Regions from separate parts of the Cohnella sp. GCM10012308 genome, predicted to be linked through region 1. Evidence: riboswitches for the same ligand, from Rfam matches in the RefSeq annotation. Region 1 holds a riboswitch; each other region holds the start of a gene.
The links. Region 1 has a riboswitch for cyclic di-AMP ahead of ACFOTD_RS10815 (KamA family radical SAM protein). Riboswitches for the same ligand answer to the same signal wherever they lie in the genome.
Positions count from the first base shown of each region.

Region 2: it holds a riboswitch for cyclic di-AMP, as region 1 does, so the genes downstream of both, ACFOTD_RS05275 (hypothetical protein) here and ACFOTD_RS10815 (KamA family radical SAM protein) in region 1, are expected to answer to the same signal.
Region 3: it holds a riboswitch for cyclic di-AMP, as region 1 does, so the genes downstream of both, ACFOTD_RS05535 (C40 family peptidase) here and ACFOTD_RS10815 (KamA family radical SAM protein) in region 1, are expected to answer to the same signal.

Region 1 covers NZ_JBHRYU010000007.1:50,840-57,676, reverse strand. The annotation lists gene ACFOTD_RS10835 (DUF4247 domain-containing protein) at 129-908, opposite strand; gene ACFOTD_RS10830 (DUF4178 domain-containing protein) at 905-1,420, opposite strand; gene ACFOTD_RS10825 (DUF350 domain-containing protein) at 1,445-1,849, opposite strand; gene ACFOTD_RS10820 (PspA/IM30 family protein) at 2,018-2,686, opposite strand; gene ACFOTD_RS10815 (KamA family radical SAM protein) at 2,859-3,932, opposite strand; cyclic di-AMP (ydaO/yuaA leader) riboswitch at 4,096-4,241, opposite strand; gene ACFOTD_RS10810 (serine hydroxymethyltransferase) at 4,349-5,599, opposite strand; gene ACFOTD_RS10805 (TIGR01440 family protein) at 5,998-6,591, opposite strand; gene rpiB (ribose 5-phosphate isomerase B) at 6,615-6,837, opposite strand, start outside.
Region 2 covers NZ_JBHRYU010000002.1:481,332-488,168, reverse strand. The annotation lists gene ACFOTD_RS05295 (dienelactone hydrolase family protein) at 1-1,114, shown strand, start outside; gene ACFOTD_RS05290 (hypothetical protein) at 1,636-2,046, opposite strand; gene ACFOTD_RS05285 (response regulator) at 2,329-3,033, opposite strand; gene ACFOTD_RS05280 (ATP-binding protein) at 3,020-4,600, opposite strand; cyclic di-AMP (ydaO/yuaA leader) riboswitch at 4,973-5,136, shown strand; gene ACFOTD_RS05275 (hypothetical protein) at 5,139-5,657, shown strand; gene kdpF (K(+)-transporting ATPase subunit F) at 5,749-5,865, shown strand; gene kdpA (potassium-transporting ATPase subunit KdpA) at 5,909-6,837, shown strand, end outside.
Region 3 covers NZ_JBHRYU010000003.1:33,108-39,944, forward strand. The annotation lists gene ACFOTD_RS05530 (hypothetical protein) at 1-329, shown strand, start outside; cyclic di-AMP (ydaO/yuaA leader) riboswitch at 665-808, shown strand; gene ACFOTD_RS05535 (C40 family peptidase) at 814-1,281, shown strand; gene ACFOTD_RS05540 (hypothetical protein) at 1,464-2,765, opposite strand; gene ACFOTD_RS05545 (DUF58 domain-containing protein) at 2,762-3,883, opposite strand; gene ACFOTD_RS05550 (AAA family ATPase) at 3,887-4,849, opposite strand; gene ACFOTD_RS05555 (hypothetical protein) at 4,896-5,276, opposite strand; gene ACFOTD_RS05560 (ABC transporter ATP-binding protein) at 5,539-6,399, opposite strand; gene ACFOTD_RS05565 (polysaccharide deacetylase family protein) at 6,504-6,837, opposite strand, start outside.

The sequences.
Region 1 (6,837 bases):
ATCACCTTATGTAAAACAAAAACGCCGCCCGCCTCCCTCATCCGAAGATAAGGAATGCAAGCGGCGCGTGCTTCACGCCGATAAGATTATTGGTCTATTTCCCGTTTCCGCTTCCGTTATCGTTATCGTCATCGTCGCCTAATGCGTCCCGAGCCGCCGAAGCTCGTTCGCGGCTTCGTCGTCTTGCGCGGCTTGAAGCTCGAGCCGGACTTGCTCCCGGAGCTGCCCGTGCCGTCGCGCGTAATGCTGCCCGTCGTCGACTTTTTCTTGCCGAACAGTCCGTCGGAGCCTACGCTGCCGCTGGAGCCGGACGAGCTGCCGCGCTTGAAGATCGAGCCCTTTTTGTCCACCGTGAGCGGCGGCGCGACCTTCTGATCGCTGACCGTCGGCGTGCGGTAGGTACCCGAGGTCGGCGGATATGACTTTTGGCTCCCGTAGCCGCGATAGTCGCCGTAATAGCCGCCTCTCGACGAATCGAACAGGTTGCCGATCAAGCTCGCGAGCAGGTAGCCCTCCAGGAAAGATGGACTGTAGTTCTGCCGCACGTATTCCTTGGAGTCGACCTCGACCAGGCTGTCCTCCGGCTTGTTCGGATCCTTTTGCACATGAATGACCTGATCCGAATAGACGAGGAACATATGCTCGGGATCGTCCTTGGACACCTGCTCAGGCTTCTTCTTGGCCTCGAGCGCCGTAGCGACCTCCTGAACCGTCTCCCCCGCCGCCCTGTAGACGTAGGAGGTCTGGCTGCCGCTGCCGCTGACCGACTCGAGCGGATACGTCTCCTGAACGTTAAGGCTCGGCCCGCACGCGGACAACAGCGTCACGACCAAGGCCAGCATAACGGTCAGGTGAATGGAGGAACGCAGCCATCCGCGACCGGAACGCCGGCGCGCCGGCCGGCTCATCGTCCGCTTCCTCTCAGCCACTCCACGTCTCCCGGCAGTACGCTTTCGCCTTCATACAGCATGAAGCGCCCGTCCTGCCATTCGATCCGCAGCAGGTTACGCCCGTCCGATTGGAAACGCCATACGTAAAGATCGCCTCCCGCCGAGGTAAAAGGCGTGCTGCCCGCCTCGACGATCCGCGTGTTGTATTGGTCCTCCAGGTGGTAATCGATACCGTCCAGCTCGATATGCGCCGGCACTTCGTCCATCGAATCGAGACGCCCGTCAATCGTGCTGAACAAGGAATACGACAGATCGAGCCGCTGCTCGATGTTCAGATAGCGGACGTCCGCGCCGTCCCGAAGCGTCAGCCAAACTTCGTTACGGGCTGTCGGCTTCGTGCGCCCGGTCACCTGGTAAGTGACAAGGGACACCTCGCACACGTCTCCCGGCCCCATCGTCAGCACGCTTCGCTCCTGCGGAAGCGGCTCAGCTTTTTTCAAAATATTTTTAACCCGTTTGAACAAGCTCATCTCTTGTCCTCCTCTCCCGCAGCCTTACAGGCACGAGCCGATGATCATCGCACCGACCAGATGCAGGGAGCCCGCGATCAGGCCATACCCTACGACGCCGTCCCGCACGCCTTCGTCCAAACGCAAATCCCCGATGCGCCTGAACGCGAATTCGACGATCCACTCCAGCACGAAGAGGATGACGAACGAAATGAAGGAGACGAGCAGCGCCTCGCCCAGATCGTCTGACGTCACGATCGAGCGGGACAGAATGTAACCTTGTGCGACGAGCTTCAGCACGAACCGGACGGTGACCGCCGTATTGCCCCGCTTCATCTCTTCCATATCCTTGTACTTGGTGAAATAAGCGTCGATGCCCATGAGAATGAACAGAAGCACCGCGCCCGCCGCCGTCCACAGCAGCGTGCCGACCACGTTTTCAATCGTCAATGTTAACGTCTCTCCTCCCGCGGATAAAACCGGGCGATTCCGCATGAGCCTGCGGGAATGGGCCGCCCGAAGCGCCCCTTTTCGGACGCGCCATGAAATGCTTTCCTTATTTTAGCTTAGATGGGCGTTTGAAAAAAGGACCCCGCGGGGGAGTCCTCTTGGATCGCCTTAGCTCTCGTACTTTTTCATCAGGGCCGCCAGTTCGTCCTCGACGGCTTTGTCCTTGCCGAGCGTCGCGAACTCGTCGTCCAGCGACCTGCCTTTGGACTGGCTGAGCTCCTCGGTCGCCTCGGCGTGCGCTTCCATCTGCCGGACCTTCTCTTCCATCCGGCTAAGACCGGACATCGCGGTATCGGTGCCGAAGCCGGCCATCGCCTTGTTGATGCCGGCTTGCGCCTTGGCCGCGTTGGCACGGGCGACCAGCGTCTCGCGCCGGTTCTTGAGGTCGGTGAATTGCTTGCGCATCTCGTCGAGCTTCAGACGCAGATTGTCGGCGGCCTGCTTGTTCTGATCGTAGCTGGCTTTGTACTCGGCAACCTTCGTCTCTGCCGCTTTCTTCTCCTCGAGCGCGCGCCGCGCGAGGTCGATATTCTTCGCCTGCGCGGCGATGTTCGCCTGCTCTTCGCGCTTGGCGACGAGCGCCGACTGCTCCTCGTACAGCTGCTTGAATCGCTTTTCGATCGCGATCTGGGCGGCGACCGCCTTTTCCGCGTCCTCGAGATCCTCTGCCATGTCGCGCAGGTATTGATCGGTCATCTTGACCGGGTCTTCCGCCTTCTCAATTAAGGCATATACGTTAGACAGCGTGAGATCGCGCAATCGTTTGAAAATAGACATTTACACGAATCCTCCTCTTGTCCGCTTGTTCGCGGCTATGTATTGTAGTACGCGGATGCAGGCCGACCGTTTCAACATTTCCCCGTAGACGCCCAACTATCCGTCAAAATAAATATACATCCGGCCTGCCTCGAAAGGCAAAGCCGGATGTATGTCGAATAAGCGCGACAGATCAGTCTCCGATCTGATACGGCCGCTTGACGTAAGAAGTGCGGAGACCGTAATCCTCGGAGTCCGTATAGTCGATCGTCAGCGACCCGATCCTCGATTCGCTGCCCGGCAGCTCGGTCAGCCACATCGCGTCGTCGGGGCAGTCCGCCGTGATGAACTTGCCCGCGTCGTCGTCGGGCGAAGCGTGAAACTTCAGATAGGCCTTGCCGCCCTCGACGGCCAGCACTTCGACGAAGCCCGAGTCGTGGTTGACCGCAAGACGCGCCCGCCGCCCGAGTCCCGCCGTCGTCAGCTTGGCTTCTTCGACCAGACGGTACGCTCTGGATAGCGGTACCGAGAATTCCCCGTTCGCCTCGCTCGGACGGTCGACGAAAAAGTAATACGGCGTCACGCCGGCCAGCTCGAGGCGCTCCAGCAGCTCGCCCAGCAGCTCCGGCGCGTCGTTGATCCCGCCAAGGATCGGCGTCCGGTTCACGATGACGGCCCCGGCGTCGCGGAGCGAGCGGAACGCGCGAATCGCTTGGTCCGTCATCTCCCGCGGATGATGAATGTGCGCCATCAGATAAAGCGGCTTGGAAGGCGTTGAAAATTCGCGGATTAGGCGCAGCAAACCCAGGTCGTCCGAAATGCGCATCGGTTCCATGATCGGCATGCGCGTGCTGAGCCTGATAATTCCGACGTGCGGGATGGCCCGCAGGCTCTGGAGTAGATTCCGCAGCTTGAGCGTGGGAAGGCCGAAGCAGTCGCCGCCCGCCAGTATCACCTGGCGGATCTCAGGATGGGCCGCCACGTATGCGAGCGCCGGCGACACGCCCTCTTCAGCCTCCGTCTCAGGAAGCATCAGGAAAGCGGACGTCCGGAACTTATGGCGGTAACCTTGGGCCAGATATTCGGCTTCGTCGTCGGAGGCGCCCCAGATCCCTTGGCCGCCGGACGCCGGCAAAGATGGAGACAGCAGCTTGCGGAGCGGATCGTTAGCGTCGCCCCAGTCGATGAGGCTATGATAATACGTATTCGTGTTCATGCAGAAAGGAGCGGCAGCGTCTTGGTCCATGTTTCTGGCGAATTCCGGCATGGCCAACGTGAATTCCTCCTTCTCCCGGTCTAAAGTCGACACGCCTCGAAGGACAGAAAAGACCCTTCTGCAACAGGCGCGCGCAATACGCTTAGCCAGACAGAGGGGTCTTGTAGAGACGCCAAAAGACCCGGCGAGGGTCATTCAAGCTTCAATAAATTAGATGTGACCCATCCACTGCCTACGAGGTTAGCTGACGGACTCGGGTAAGATGGTACCCTATGAAGCCTGCAATGGCTTCAATTCGCCCCATAAAGACTTGGTTCCCCCGTTTCCCGGCCGATACCGGGAATTAAGCGTACACTTAGTTTATACCGAATGTCCCGAATCGTCAAACAAATGGCGCCCGATTCGGCCTCGAAAGGTCAAAATTGGGCGCCTGTACCTGTTTTTAGGATACGCCGGCGAGCCTGGTCTTAGTATTCAAGACCTTGATACAGCGGATATTGCGAGGAGAGCTCTCGCACCAGCTTGCGCGCTTCTTCAAGCTTGGTCTCGTCCTTGGCGTTCTTCAGCGTGATGGCGATGGCCTGGCCGACCTTCTTCATCGCCGCGGCGTCCATGCCGCGCGAAGTAACGGCCGGCGTGCCGATACGGATGCCGCTCGTGATGAACGGGCTCGTCGGATCGAACGGAATCGCGTTCTTGTTGACGGTGATGCCCACGGAGTCGAGCAGGTGCTCGGCATCCTTGCCCGTGATGTTCAGGCTGCGGGTGTCTACGAGCATCAAGTGGTTGTCCGTGCCGCCGGAGACGAGGTTGATGCCCTCTGCGGTCAGCGTCTCGGCAAGCGCCTTGGCGTTGGTCACGACGTTAGCCGCGTAGTCCTTGAAGGACGGCTGCAATGCTTCGCCGAGCGCAACGGCTTTGGCCGCGATCGTGTGCATGAGCGGGCCGCCCTGCGTGCCGGGGAATACCGCCTTGTCGATCGCCGCGGCCCAAGGCTTGGTGCACAGGATCAAGCCGCCGCGCGGTCCGCGCAGCGTCTTGTGCGTCGTCGTCGTAACGAAGTGCGCGTGCGGCACCGGGCTCGGGTGCTGGCCGCCAGCCACGAGACCGGCGATATGCGCCATGTCGACCATGAACAGCGCGCCCACGTCGCGAGCGATCTGGCCGAGCACTTCGAAGTCGATGATGCGCGGATACGCGCTTGCGCCGGCGACGATCATGCGCGGACGGTGCTTGAACGCGGCTTTGCGGACTTCGTCGTAGTTGATCGTGAACGTCTGCTCGTCGACGCCGTAAGCGACGAAGTTATACAGCAGGCCGGAAGCGTTGACCGGGCTGCCGTGCGTCAGGTGTCCGCCGTGCGCGAGGTTCATGCCGAGCACGGTGTCGCCCGGTTGCAGCGTCGCCAGGTAGACGGCGAGGTTCGCCTGCGCGCCGGAGTGCGGCTGCACGTTGGCATGGTCGGCGCCGAACAGTTCCTTGGCGCGGTTGCGGGCGATCTCTTCGGGAATGTCGACGTACTCGCAGCCGCCGTAGAACCGCTTGCCCGGGTAGCCTTCTGCATATTTGTTGGTCAGAACGGTGCCCATCGCTTCAAGGACGGCTTCGCTAACGATGTTTTCGGATGCGATCAGCTCGAGGTTGTCGCGTTGGCGGCCGAGCTCGAGGTTAAGGGCTTTGACGATCTCGGGATCTTGCTTGCGCAGATTGGCGGTCATGGGTGGTCCTCCTCAAGGTTATGGAAAGTTGATTTAAAAGCGACGACGAGAATAACTGCAATTTTGCAGTTCATTTCATTTATGTTCGCCGACGACGAGGGGATAGCTGCCTAAACGCAGGTATTTCTCAGCCTTCGGTTGTTTTGTTTACGGCTGAAGCGATTTAACTGTACATTTGCAGCTATCCGGCTTATCTGGCCGTCATCCCGCTACATAAGCTGCATATTTGCAGTTATTTCCGATCGGGCGGGACGAATCGGCGTCTTGCGCGCCTGATAGCTGCTTAGCTCAGGGTTAATAGAGGTTAATTGGGATTAATCGAGCGATTCCCGTCTTCCGCATGTCCGACGGCCGAGCGGTCCGGCTGCCGAGGCTGTCGCCGGCCGAGCGGCGGCTGCTCAGTCGCACGTGCCGGAAGGCGGCGCCTCCCGGCTTGTCTTTGCGTATACCGCGCGCTCGCCGCCGATCAGCTTGGGCCGCGCGTATGCCATCGTCACCCGCGCTTCCCCGATCCAGCGGCCGGATGGCCTTACCGGCACGGCAACCGGGCGCAGGTGCATGCCGATCAGCGTTTCCCCGATATCCAGGCCCGCATCGACGGCTACCGCCTCGACGAGGCATGGATCCGCCAACTGACTGAAAGCGTAAGCGGCCATGGAGCCGCCGGCCTTGGGCACGGGCACGGCCGATACGATCGTCCAGCCCCGGGCCAGGGCCAAGCTTCGCTCGGTCACGAGCGCGCGGTTCAGGTGCTCGCAGCATTGCCATACCGTCTCGAACCCCTGCCGCTCGCGGACGCGCCGCACCCCTTCGTAGATCTCCCGGGCGACGGCCGGCGCTCCGGACGTGCCGATGCGGCGTCCTTGCACCTCGCTCGTGCTGACGCCCAGCACGACGATCTGTCCGGCGCCCAGCGCAGCCGCTTCGGCCAGTTCAGCCAACGCTTGCTCGACTTGCCCCGAGACGGGCAAAGCTTGGTTACGGTCAGTCATTCGCTATGCGCCTCCGCTTCCGTTCAAGGGTGGAGTGCCTGCTGCTCTTCAAGGGCCTTGACCTTGTTCAGGCGTCCGACATGGCGAGGCCCTTCGGAGAAGGGCGTGTCCAGCCAGACGCGCACGATCTCCTCGGCTACGCCCGGTCCGACGACGCGCTCGCCCATCGCCAGTACATTGGTGTCGTTGTGCTCGCGCGTGGCCTTGGCCGAGAACAAATCGTGCACGAGCGCGCAGCGGATACCC
Region 2 (6,837 bases), on a different contig from region 1:
GGGGGACATCGTCAAGGCCTTGTATTTCCGGGGCCTTGATTACCTCGGCCAGCCGACGCGGGTATTCGCCTATATGAGCGTTCCCGCAGAAGCATCCCCCGCGTCGCCAGTGCCTGCCGTCGTGCTCGTTCACGGCGGTCTGGGCACGGCGTTCGCCGAATGGGCGGACAAATGGCGCGCCCTCGGCTATGCGGCCATCGCCATCGATACGGAAGGAAACAAGCCGATTGCGCCGGGGAGCTGGGATTACGAGCGGGACGATCCCGAATTGGCCGGTCCCAAAGGCGATCCGACATTCTCGACGATCGACCGGCCTTTGTCGGAGCAGTGGATGTACTTTGCCGTCGCCAAGGCGCTGCTCGCGGGCACGATCCTTCGCGGCGACGACAGGATCGACAGCGGCAAGATCGGGATCGTCGGCATTTCCTGGGGTGGATTTATCGCCAGTCTCTCGATCGGGCAGGACGAACGGTTCGCCTTTGCCGTCCCGGTATACGGCTCGGGTTATTTGCAGGAGTCTCAAGGCGACTTCAGATCGAAAATGGCGCCGGCTCCCATCGCTTCGCTGTGGGATCCATCCGTCTATTTCGATGCCGTGAAGATGCCCACGCTTTGGCTTAACGGCGACCTCGACTACGCTTTTTCCCCGGACGCCACGAGCAAGTCCGCCGCCGCGACCGGGGGGAGCCTGTGTCTGCTGCCCGATATGGGGCACGGACATGCCGAGGGCTGGGCGCCTTCGGAAATTTACCGGTTTGCGGACGGCGTGACGAAGGGCGGCCCGGGGCTCATCCGGATCGTTCGCCAGCCGACGGCATCGGCAGGCCATGGCATCGAGTTGGCGTTTAAGGCGCCTGAAGGAGTCGTGGTTACGGAGGCATATGTCCGCTGTTCGGAGGCCGGGCCGTCCTACGCCGCCGACGGCGAAGACGGCGCTTGCCGGGCGACCACGCCGTGGCTCACCGTTCCGGCAGTCGTCGACGAGTTAAGCGGCACTGTTCGTGCCGAGCTTCCACCCGGAACGCAGCTTTACTACATGAACATCGTCGGAACGGACGGCGAAAGGTCGTTTACCGTATCTTCGCAGTTGGTGCGCTTGGAAGGGACGTTGTAGTACGTTCCGCAAGATGGAGGCCTCGATCGGCTGCGATCGGGGCCTGTTTTAACAGGATGGCCGGAGACGCTCGGATGTTGGGGAGAAAGGAACTGCGGCAATCCGCCTTCAAAGAGCGAGTTACACGGAAAAACCGTGCAACTCCAGCAGAAGCCGCCTCCCAAGAGCGAGTTACACGGAAAAACCGTGCAACTCCAGTAGAAACCGCCTCCCGAGAGTGAGTTACACGGAAAAACCGTGCAACTCGAGCAGAAACCGCCTCCCGAGAATGAGTTACACGGAAAAACCGGATAAGCGCCAAAAGGCAGATCGCCGCGCCCGAGTCGCTCATAAAGGTATCGATAAGCGCCAAAAGGCACGATCGTCGCCTCCGCCACCCCCAGAAAGGTGCCGATAATCGCGACAGGACGCTAACGCCGGCTATTATTATGTGAGCAATCCGGCGGCTGACGGCGCAACGAGAGAGAGACGCAATTTATGTAAAGTACGATTGCGTAAGCCAGAAACCGAAGCGCCGCCCGCTAAAACAAACAAACATACTGGGACGCCCGCTCCATCAGGCTTGTCCGGCGATCCGCACGAACGAGTTGTTCCTTGCCGATCAACTGCTGCAGCGCCGCTCGTGCCAGGTGCGAATATACGCTGTTTCCGCCACATCTCCGCGCCAGCTCGTATGCATCGCAAGGCTGTTTGGCATTCAGCATCTTCCGAAAGCCATAGGACCAGATCACCCAATCGGACGGCTTATCGCACGCTTCGAGCACCCATTCGCTCGTAAGCGGCCCGGTATTCGTGGATAAAAGTAAATGAACTTCGAAGCAGACACGCTCATTTTCGGCGAGAGGCACGATGAAGAGTTCCAGCTTTCTGATCTGAACGACTTGCGGGGGTCTTGCCGGAGCGGCCGGCGGTTCGATGGCTTGCACTTGCATGATACGGTATCTCTCCCTTCGAGCCGCGACGGCTTGCCATTTATGATAGGCCGATCCTCGCGATCTGTAAAATGCAGCGATGGCGGATAGGCTCTTCATAAAGGCAAATTTTTCGGCCGCAGTAAAACTAGGCTCGAAAAACGACTCTTTTTGCGATAAATCTCGTCGTCTCTTGCATTTGCATTTGTTCGGTCAACTCCCGAAGTTAATCCCGCAAGTCAATCCCGTAAGTCAATCCCGCAAGTCATTCCCGCAAGTCAGCCCCGCGAGTCAAATCCGATATCAGTCCCGCGAACGAAACCGATAGCCGACGCCAGGCTCCGTCAATATAAACTGAGGCTGCGTCGAATCGGTCTCCAGCTTTTTGCGCAGGTGGCCGATATACACCCGCAGGTAGTGGCTGTCGGACTCGCCGTGCTGATCGCCCCACACCTGCTGCAGCAGCTGACGCTGGGTGACGACTTTGCCGGCGCTCACGGCCAGCAGCTTGAGCAGGTCGTACTCGGTCGGCGTCAGCTTGACCCGCTCTCCGTTCAATTCGACGACGCGATGAATCAGATCGATGGTCAGCGCGCCGAACGTCAGGACCGGCTCGTTAACCGAGTGGGCCGCCGCATGCCGCAGCGCCACCCGGATGCGGGCGACGAGCTCGCCCATGCTGAACGGCTTGGTCACGTAATCGTCCGCGCCACCGTCTAGCGCCACGATCTTGTCTTCCTCCCGATCCCTGGCCGTCAGGACGATGATCGGCGCCAGCGACCATTCCCGGATGCGGCTCAGCACCTCCAGGCCGGACAGATCCGGCAGCCCGAGGTCGAGCAGGATCAAATCCGGCCGCACGAGTGCTGCCTGCTGCAGTCCTTCCTCGCCTGTCGCCGCTTCGTGCATGACGAACCGATAAGCCTGCAAAGTCACGCGAAGCAGCTTGCGAATTTGAGGCTCGTCGTCCACGATCAAGATCCGTGCGCCTTGCTCATTCATCGCCATCGTTCTCCGTCCTCTGTTCTCTATGCCTTTCATCGATCTTGCCGCTCTGCTGCTGATCCGGCGTGTTCAGCGGAAGCGCGATCGTCATGACCGTGCCTTGCGGCTCGTTGCGCCTTCCCGAGATCGTACCGCCGTGCAGCTCCGCGATTCCTTTGCAAATCGCGAGCCCTAATCCCGTGCCCGTCACTTGCCTCGTGGCATCGGCGCGATAAAACTTATCGAATATCCGCGCGTATTCCTCCTCCGCAAGTCCGGTTCCCTGATCGGCCACGGCAATGACCAGCGTGTCCGGGTCGAACGATACCTCAATGTCGATCTCGCTGTAGTCCGGGCTGTACTTGATCGCATTGCCGACGACGTTCGCCAGCATCTGCTCCAGCAGCACCTCGTCGCCAGACACAAGGGGGACTTCATCGGGCAGCCGTACCCGCAGCTTGCGATGCTCCTTGTAATCCTGCACTTGAGACAGCGTCACTCCGATCAGATCCTCCACGTCGCACCAGTTTTTCCGCAGACGCAGCATGCCGCTCTCCAACTGCACCATGCTGAGCAAATTTTTAACCAACCTGTTCATCCGCAGCGCGCCGTCGCGAATATTGATCGACAGCTCCTTGCGGTCCTCGGAGGTAAACAGTTCGTCATCCGACGCCAGCACGGTGGCGGAGCCGATGATCGCCGCAAGCGGCGTCCGCAGCTCATGAGAGACGGAGTCCAGGATCGCCGTGCGCAGACGCTCGGATTCCGCCGTCAGATGCGCGATCTTGGCCTCCTCGGCCAGCTTCGCGCGGGCGACGGCGCTGGCGGCCAGTCCGCCAAGCGCCTCGAGCATTTGCCGCTGCCCTGCGGTAAAGAGGTTTTTCCGTTCCTTCAGATTAAGCGCGAGCACGCCGTATACGCGGTCCTCGGTCCGCAGCGGCAAATAACAGCCGGGCGCGTCCCGCAGCGTACTCGAGCCATAGCCGACCGCTTCGCCGTGATCGAAGGCCAGTTTGGCGGTCGCTTTTTCCGCTTCGCCTCGTCCCCAATCGCTATCCGCGGCGGAGCGGTGGCTCAGCGCCAGATTGCCCTTGGCGTCCGGCATATAAATGGCGATCTCGCTGCCCATCGATCGCGCCGCTTGAAGCGAGACGTTATCGAGCAGCACATTCACGTCAGTGATCGCGTTCATCTGCCTGCTCAGCGTGTATAGCGCCGTCGTCTGCGCCTCTCTTTGCTTGGAATAGAGCAACTGCTGCTTGAGCCTGGAGGCCAGGCTGGCGGTGAGGGCGGCGACGGCCACATAAACGACGAACGAAACCACGTAACGCAAGTCCGCGACCGAGAAGCTGAGCGTCGGCGGAACAAAAAAGAAATCCAGCGCGACGATCGCGAGTACGGCCGCGTAGACCGCGGGGCGAAGGCCCCACCAGACCGCGCTGACGAGGATCGGGAATAAATAGATCAGCGCAATATTCACCAGATCGAACGCAAGGCCGAGCAGATGCATGACGACCGTCATGAGCGCGACCAGGAGGGTGATGCTTGCATAAGGCCGCCAAGATGCCCATAAAGCTTGCAGGTTCCGCAACAACTTCCACTTCCCGCCCGCTCGTATTTTCGGTCTCGATTTCCTTAAGATTACTGTAAAAAGCGGAGAAAATAAACCGTAAAAGGGTGTAAAAATACTATAAAAATCACTCATAATCTTAATAATATTAAGTATTCGAGAGTAAACGGAAGTATGGAACTTAATTTATTTCCAAAATGAACGGATTTTATTGAATATCGGCCTATACCCTAGTTGGGTTCCTTTACAGCGTTGCAAGCCGGGCTTAAGATACGTGCAGAACGATGCCTTGCAAGCAAATTGGCGCCGGCCAGACAGTTCGATGAAGGAAGGGATTAAGAGACTGTTTGAACAAAAGTCATGACAAATCGCTTGAACGAAAGGCATGAACAAAATCGTTAAACGCTGAATCCTGGAACGAGCAGGAACGGGGGAACCAATCGGAGCCATCATCGGCTCCACGGGGTGAATCGCCTGGCACATGACGGTGCCCGGCGTAGGGCGGCTCTCGCGCCCGAATCCGACAGCTAACCTCGCAAGCGTATCGGAGAGGCAACACTTGTCGCGCGCGATCCAAGACGACGGTCTTGATCAGGAAGCCGCGGGAAAGGTTCCTCCTTTGCCGGGCTTCTTTTTTGTTGCCTTCTTCCTACATTCGGAGGGGGAGCTTATGGAACAACGTCGTATCTTGGTGGCTGCGTCGCATGCGGCGGGGAGAGACTTCATTCGCCAGGCGCTGTACAAAAAGCTGCCTGTGGCCGCGCTCGCGAACAACGTCAGAGAAGAAAAAGCGTTGAGGAAGATCGGAGTAAGCGAAGTTGTGCATGTAAATACTTCCTCTATAAAAGATAACGCCGCCGCGCCCGCATTTCCGATCGGCCGGGTGTTCATTTTTGAAGCCAGTCTGCCGCTGACCTGCCGGTATTTGCAATGGGCGGCCGGGTGCTCGTGTCTTGCGATTACTGTCGTTACGCATGCCAGGCATCCGGAAGTCATTTACAAAAAGCTGGGCGCGACCTACGTGGTGCGCACGCAAACCGGGGAAGTCGGATTTTTGCTCAGCCGTCTGCTTGAGTGATTTTCAAAAAGGAGTGTATGACCTTGCTCGATATTTGGATGACTTTGACGTTACTCGCCGCCTTTGCGCTTGTTGCCGGATTCGTAATCTGGTGCGACAAATCGATCGACGATGCGGGAGGCGAGCGCGCATGACGATCGTGCTGATTTTCACCGGCCTGCTGCTGATCTACCTGGTGTACGCCTTGCTGCACCCGGAGAAATTTTAACGATACGCTTATTTGAGTCGCTTTAGCCCAAGGAGGAAAGGCCATGGATCTCTTGCAAATCGTCATCGTTATCGGCATTCTCGTGCTGATCGCCAAGCCGCTCGGAAATTACGTTTTCCACGTCTTCTCCAATGCCCCCAATCGGACCGACAGACTGTTCGGCTGGGCAGAGAAGCCGATCTTTGCGATCGTCGGACTTAAAGTCCGCCCGGGGATGAGCTGGAAGCGGTACGCGATCAGCTTCGTTGCGACCAACTTCGTGCTCGTGGCGGTCAGCTACATCCTGCTGCGGATACAGAGCGGACTGCCTTTCAATCCGAACGGCATCGGCGACATGGAGCCGACGCTGGTCCTCAATACGGTCATCAGCTTCATTACGAATACGAACCTGCAGCATTACAGCGGCGAGACGGGCTTAAGCTACTTTTCGCAGATGGCGGTCATCATGATGATGATGTTCACGTCCGCGGCGACCGGGTTCTCGGTGGCGGTGGCGTTCGTCAGAGGCATTACGAGCAAAGGCAGGACGCTGGGCAACTTCTTCGAGGACTTCGTCAAATCGCACACCCGGATTTTTTTCCCGCTTGCCATCCTCGTCACGCTCGTATTGGTGGCGTTGCAAGTGCCGCAGACGTTGGACCCGACGCTGTCGGTAACGACGCTGCAGGGCGCCTCGCAGCAGATTGCGATCGGGCCGGTCGCCTCGCTGGAGGCGATCAAGCATCTGGGCACGAACGGCGGCGGCTTTTTCGGCGCAAACTCCGCGCATCCGTTCGAGAATCCAAGCGCGCTGACCAACGTGATCGAGATTCTGTCGATGTGGGCGCTGCCTGCCTCGCTGCCTTTTATGTACGGCCGGTTCGCCAAGAGCCGCAAGCACGGCTGGGTCATTTTCTCGGCGATGATGGCGCTGTTCCTCGTGTTTCTGACGGTCGCTTATACGGCGGAGAAGAGCGGCAATCCCGCGCTTGA
Region 3 (6,837 bases), on a different contig from region 1:
GACAGATGCTCCCTTACGCCGCGGGCTGGGCGCTCTGGATGCTGGCGGTGCATCTCCCCTTCTTATTCATGCAGTTCAGCGCCGCCGCAGGGGACAGCCCTTGGCAGGGCGCGCTTCGCTCGATAAGCCGCCTGCTCCCCCTGCTCGGCGTAACCCTTTTGCTGCCGCTGCTCTCCCTGCTCGGTTCCGCCGCCGTATCCGGCGCCACGCTGATCTGGACGGGCTTGCTCGCGATCGCGCTGAACCAGGCGTTCCACTTCGTCCGGTCGATGATCGCGCTCTGGACGGCGGCCTGCCAGCATCGCTTGTGGCAGCGCGAACAGGCTTAAAATAACGCTTATAAACAGAAAAAGACGGCGCGCCGTTCATCGGATGATGAGCGGCGCGCCGTCTCTTTTTTTTTGCAGGCTATTAATATCGGTCGAGAGGGCGGCATAGACTACGTTCATACTCTTGCGACTGCAGCCTTGTCGAAGACTTGCGTCCTCTTAATCTTTCTCATTTATTCATAGGCTTGGCCTTTCGCGGGCGCAAACCCCGCATCCCTTGCTGTGATTGGGTTATGAGACTTCGCCAGCATATTCCTTTTGATTTGGGACATTAAGGATTTCTAATCTTGAAGGAGCAGGAGTTGGGGCCTAAAAATCGAATTTCTAAAGCTAAGGTGCGAAAACTGCCGAATTCCCGCGCACTGGGAAACGGGGGAACCAGTCTTTACCGGGTGAATTGGCTTTGCCTCGCGCAGAAGCCATAGGGAACCTTCAACCGAACCCTCCAGCTAACCTCGTAGGCACTTGGAAGGAGCTTCTTGTTTTGCGCAAAGTTACTGTACTTCTACTTGCTTTAACCTGCCTCCTGGCTTTCCAGTTGGGCAGCGCGTCCGCAGCTTCCAAGCTCGACTCGACCGTCTCCAAGCTGATCGGCATCGACTACGATTACGGCGGCACGACGACTAGCGGCTTCGATTGCTCCGGATTCACGGCTTATGTTTTCAAGAAGTTCGACGTCAAGCTGCCTCACTCGTCCAAAGGCCAATTCGCCATGGGCGACAAGGTCGCTCGCGACGATCTTCGTCCGGGAGATCTCGTATTCTTTAATACGAGCGGCGAAGGCGTGTCCCACGTAGGCATCTATGTCGGCGACAACAAATTTGCGCACTCGGCTTCCAAGGGTGTTACGATCTCGGATCTGGATGAAAAGTATTACGCGAAGCGCTATGTCGGCGCTCGCCGTGTAATGGACTCCGACACTTACACGTCCGTGGCAATCGATCACGTGTAAACTCGGCTGAAGTGGAATGGCTTAGGCAAAGACCCGCCCCAAAGCGGGTCTTTGCTGCTGCTTGGAGTGAATGGAGAGGTTACTTAGGTTGTACCCCCCCGTAAAGATTTCGAAACAGGCTTTGCGTAAAAAGTTGCACGAAAAACGGGCTTTGGCGTCGTATGCCAAAGCCCGTTTTTTCGTCATTTTTTCCAGGGGAATTCCGCGCCGAGCCGTTCGGCTTCCTCCGGCTTCACCCGGCCGCCGTAGCGCGCTCTGCCATACAGCTCGCCGAGCTGACGGGACGCGCTCGCCAGCCAACCTCGGGATGCCGTTTCCGGCGTACGGGCCCGGGGCGCTTCGTTTTGAACGCGCCACGCCTCGATCGCCCGGAGCGTCTCCGACGGCGTAAGCGATTCGCGGTGCGCGTATCCTTCTTTGACCGCATCGGCGATGAGCGCGGCATATAGACTTCTGACCTTGTCCTCCGCCGACATCGCCGTCCACTCCTCGCGCCCGAGCGCGCGTTTCGCTTTCGACCGATTCCGCGAGAACAGTCTGCCCAGCAGCTTTTCTCCTTGGAGCAGGCTCTCTCGTTCTTCGGTGTAACCGAGATCCGCCTCGGCCGCGCGCCGCCCCGCGAGCAGCCTGCCGTACCACGCTTTCAGACGATCGGAGATGCGCCGCCACCAGACGGCGCTGAGCAAATATCGCCGCGCCAGACGATAAACGACGGCAAGCGCCAGCAGCGCGAGTACGACATACAGCGCATACTCGAGCCATACCCACAGCCGTCCGGTGCCTCCCTCCTGCGGCGGGAACGCCGGCGGCTGCGCGGACTGCACGGGTTCGGGCGTCTGTTCGGGGGCAGGTTCGCCCGCCGGGACGCGCGAGACCAACCAGCGGATGAGCCGAAGGACCTGCGGCCAGATCGGAAGTCCCGCAAACGGGAGAAAGACGAGCGCGACGACGATGCCCCACAACGCGAGGTACCGCTTGCCCGCGGCGGCAAGCCGTCTCGTGACGAGACCGGCATGAAGACCGGCTTCGGCCAGCGACTTCGACTGCTGAAAATATAGCGCCGCCGCCAGCCAGGCGATGCCCGCGGCGAGCAGCAGCGGCTTCGCGCCGTCTGCAATGCCAAGCGGCGATGCCGCCGCGAGGACGATCGCGTGGAGGCCGACCGCGACGGCACAGCGTACGCTGCGCGCCCAGTCGAAGCGGGCGATCCACGACAGGAAACCAAGCGGCAGCACGAGCCAGAGCAGCCGCCAGTCTACGGCGCTTGCGGCGGCGATGAATGCCGCGACGAGCGCCAAGTGAACGAGCGACGCCGGCAGCTTGCCGCGCAGCACCGAGGGCAGCGATCGCCCGACCGCGGCGCTTAGCCAAGCGAGGGCGATCCAGCCGACCGTCGGGAAAGCGAGACCGGCTTGCGCGTGGAGAATCAGCAGAAGCGGGTAGACGGCGAGCGCGTCAGCCAGGCTGCGGAGAATGAGCTTCATGGCGTTCCTCCTGCGGCTTGGCGTGATGCCTGCTTGTCCTTGTACAACAGCATGACCTCTACACGGTTGCCGGCCTGCCGCAGCATCCGCACGGCCAGCTCCTGCTTGGGCGTCAGAAAAGCGGTAATGAGCAGCAGATTCGCTCCGCGCATCCGTCCCTGGATCAGATCGCCGAGCAGATAGCCCAGCTCCAGCCGGACGACGGGCTCAAATCCGGTCATCGCTTCGAGCAGCGCGTAGAGTTGGCTGCGGCCGCGCGCAGGCTCGATTCGCAGCGGGACCGCCTCCCCGCCCTGTACGCGGCCGTTGAAGATCAGTCCCGCCCTGCCCCCGCTATCGAGCGTCTGCTTGGCGACGGACGCGGCGATGCTGATCGCTTCTTCGAACTGCTCGAGCGCAATCCGCCTGTTCGTCGAAGCATCGGCAAGCTCTGCGTTGAGCAGCACGGTCACGTCGCCGCCAACCATCGTCTCTCTGCGGTTGACGAGCAATTCGCCGGTTCTGGCGGTGGCGTTCCAATTGACCTGCTTCATGGCGTCGCCGCCGCGATAGGCTCTGACGCCCGCGGTATGGTAATGATCCTCGCGGAAGGCGTCGGGCGAGCTGAGCGCGCTCTGCATCCATTCGCGGGCCGCGCGAGGCAGCTCTCTGGCGCCGAGCAGCCTCGGGTACACGGTAACCGAACAATCCGACTCGACCTGCAATGCGCCGCTCGTCATGCCCATGAGATCCCCGTGCGTGATCGTCAGCGTCTGCGTCCGGTATCTCCCCCGCTGCAAGCAAGTCACTTCATGACGGCGCACAAGCTTGGTGTAAGGCCCAAGCGTAAACAAGCTCGCGTGGTTTTGCAGCGTCTGCCCGACGCTTACCGCGAGATCCGACGTTTCCTTGCCGAATCTTAGCGCGGCAGGCATCTGCGTCTCGGCCCGCAGCCAGGGGAGCGGCAGCCACTTGGCATTGACGAGCCGCTCTTCCATCCAGATCTTGTCCCCCGCAAACGCCCGAGGCACGCTGAACTTGCGTTCATACCGAATCTTGCGCAGCCCGAGCCAACTGAAAAGCATTCGCTGCACCATCGCGAGGACTGCGACGACGACGAGCAATTTGATGATCGGCATGCCTTATGCGTATACCGCGTCCTGCTCGGCAGGCACCGCGGTCTTGTTCACGATCTCGCGCACGATCGCTTCGGCGCGGCCGCTTCCCGCGAGCGGGTCGTGAAGAACCAGCCGATGAGCGAGTACCGGAACGGCCAGCGCCTTGACGTCCTCGGGCAGCACGAAGTCGCGTCCGCGAAGCAGCGCCCTTGCCTGCGCCGCGCGCATGTACTGGAGGCTTGCGCGCGGGCTCGCGCCGACGGCCGTGTCCTCGCTGTCCCGCGTGGCGGAAACGATCGCGAGCATGTACCGCAGCACGTCATCGTGGCAGCGGACATTTTGCAGCGCGCCCTGGAGCTGCACGACTTCTTCGAGCGCGAGGACAGGCTCGGCCGTCGCCAGCGGATCGCCGCTCATGAACCGGCGCAAGATCTCGGCTTCCTCCCCGGCGGCGGGGTAGCCCATCGGAATCCGCAGCATAAAGCGGTCGAGCTGCGCTTCGGGGAGCGGGAACGTGCCATGGCTCTCTACCGGATTTTGCGTGGCGATGACCAGGAAAGGACGTTCGAGCGGATAGGTTTCGCCATCGATCGTCACCTGACGCTCTTCCATGCTCTCCAGCAGGCTCGACTGCGTCCGCGGCGTCGCCCGATTCAGCTCGTCGGCCAGGAGAATGTTCGTGAAGACCGGACCCTTCCTTAGTTCAAAGACGCCTGCCCGTTGATTGTAAAAGTTGATGCCCGACACGTCCGACGGCAGCAGGTCCGCCGTGAACTGGATACGCTTGAACGCGCAGCCGAGCGACCGGGCGAGCGACTTGGCGAGCAGTGTCTTGCCGGTACCGGGCACGTCCTCCAGAATGATATGCCCGGAAGCAAGCAGCGCAATCAGCGCATACTCCGTCGCATCCGGCTTGCCGACGACGATCGCGGCGATCTGATCCAACACGCGGCGCGTCTTGTCCCGTACGTCTTCCATATGAACCATGGATAAGAACCTCCTCTGCCTCAAACGCTTTCAATTGCCTCTACCTTCATATTACAGAGGCGTGGGCGGAATCACAAACGACAGTCGGATGCAGGCGGATGCGGGCCGGCGGGGTCACGGGGGTGGGGAAGCGCAGCTGCGGCGGCGTTCCAAAAGGCGAGCTTATCTTCGCAAGCGTCGTCTTTGCCGCAATGCCTGCAAATATACATCTAATTTCGCCGATCTCTATCCATCTGAGAAGAAAAGATGCAAATGCGCAGGTTTTTATCTCCATCAGCCCGATTTCCGGCTTGCGTTTTAAAATTACCTGCACATTTGCAGGTATTTCATCAAGTGTCGCGTATCGATAGAAAATACCTGTACAAATGCAGTTTTTTTCACGCGCCGGAGTAAAGGACTGAATAAATTCAGCCCCTCCTAGTGCCACTTGACTTCGGAAGGGCGTCCTTTCTTGTCATCAATCGTCGGAGTGCCGAGCGGACGCTTGCTTCCGCCTTTCTTCATTTACTTCATGTTACGGCCTGGCCCGCTGCTCGCACCGTCCCTGACGGTTACTTTCATCAGTGCGCTTCTGCGCACGGATTTCGCCATTTGCAAGCATCCTAGTTACGCGGGGACTTGGCCCCTCTCGCCCAAACTCAAAAAGGCCGCCTCCCCAGTAAGGGAAAGCGGCCTTCCATTGCCGATCGCTATACGACCGCAGCCGTCAAGCGACCGTCTTCGCGAACCGAGGCTGATTGGCCTGCTACCGACGCTTGAGCGACGTTCTCGGCCAAACCGTATGGCAAGCAGAGCGGCGCGCCCGTACGCGGATCCGGGATGACGTCGGCGTCGATGCCGAACACGTCGCGCAGCATATCCGGCGTCATGACGACTTCCGGATGCCCTTCGTAGAGTACCGTGCCGCGCTTGAGCGCGACGAGGTGCTGGGAGAAGCGCGCCGCATGGTTGAGATCGTGGACGACCATGATAATGGTGCGCTTTTGCTCGCGGTTCAGCTTCTCCAGCAGGTTCATGACCTCGATCTGATGCGCCATGTCAAGAAACGTCGTCGGCTCGTCGAGCAGCAGCACCTCGGTGCCTTGCGCGAGCGCCATCGCGATCCAGGCGCGCTGGCGTTGGCCGCCGGAGAGCTGGTCGACGGCGCGGTCGTGAAACTCGCTCATGCCGGTCGCCTGCAGCGCCCAGTCGATCATCCGGTTGTCCTCGGCGGACAAGGTACCGAAGCCGCGCTGGTGCGGGTAGCGTCCGAACGAGATCAGCTCCCGTACCGTCAGTCCTTCCGGAGATGTCGGGTTCTGCGGCAGAATAGCGAGCTGCTTCGCCACTTCCTTGGTCGGCTGGCGGTGGATCTGCTTGCCGTCCAAGAACACGCCTCCGCTCTGCGGATTCAGGATGCGCGCGAGCGACTTGAGGATCGTGGACTTGCCGGATCCGTTCGCGCCCACCAGAGAAGTGATCTTGCCGTCGGGTACGGACAAATTCAGATTCTCCACAATACGCCGGCTGCCATAGGCGAGAGACAGCTGATTCGTGCTTAACCGCGACATATCTTCACTCCTCCGGCGAACGGGTTCGCCTTTATGTTCGATCTATGATAATCGTTATCATTATCAATTCATACTAAGAATGATAATGGTTCTCAACTCGTAAGTCAACGATTTACCATATTTGTTTTTGAATTTTTTAAATGCAGCAGCTCGGATACCGTCACGAACCGGTACCCCTCTTCCGTCAGCTTGGGCAAGATCACCCGCAGCGCGTCGATCGTCTGCGTCTTCCCGCTCACGTAGTCGTGCAGCAGGACGATATCCCCGCTCCGCACGTCGCCGAGGATTCCTTTGACGATATGGTTCACGCCCGGGCGCGCCCAATCGTCGGTCGGATGATGCCAAGACCAGAGCACGGTCATGAGCCCTTCTTCGCGCCCCACCGACAGCACCCGTGCGTTGAAAAAGCCTTCGGGCGGCCGGAAAAGGACCGGCTCC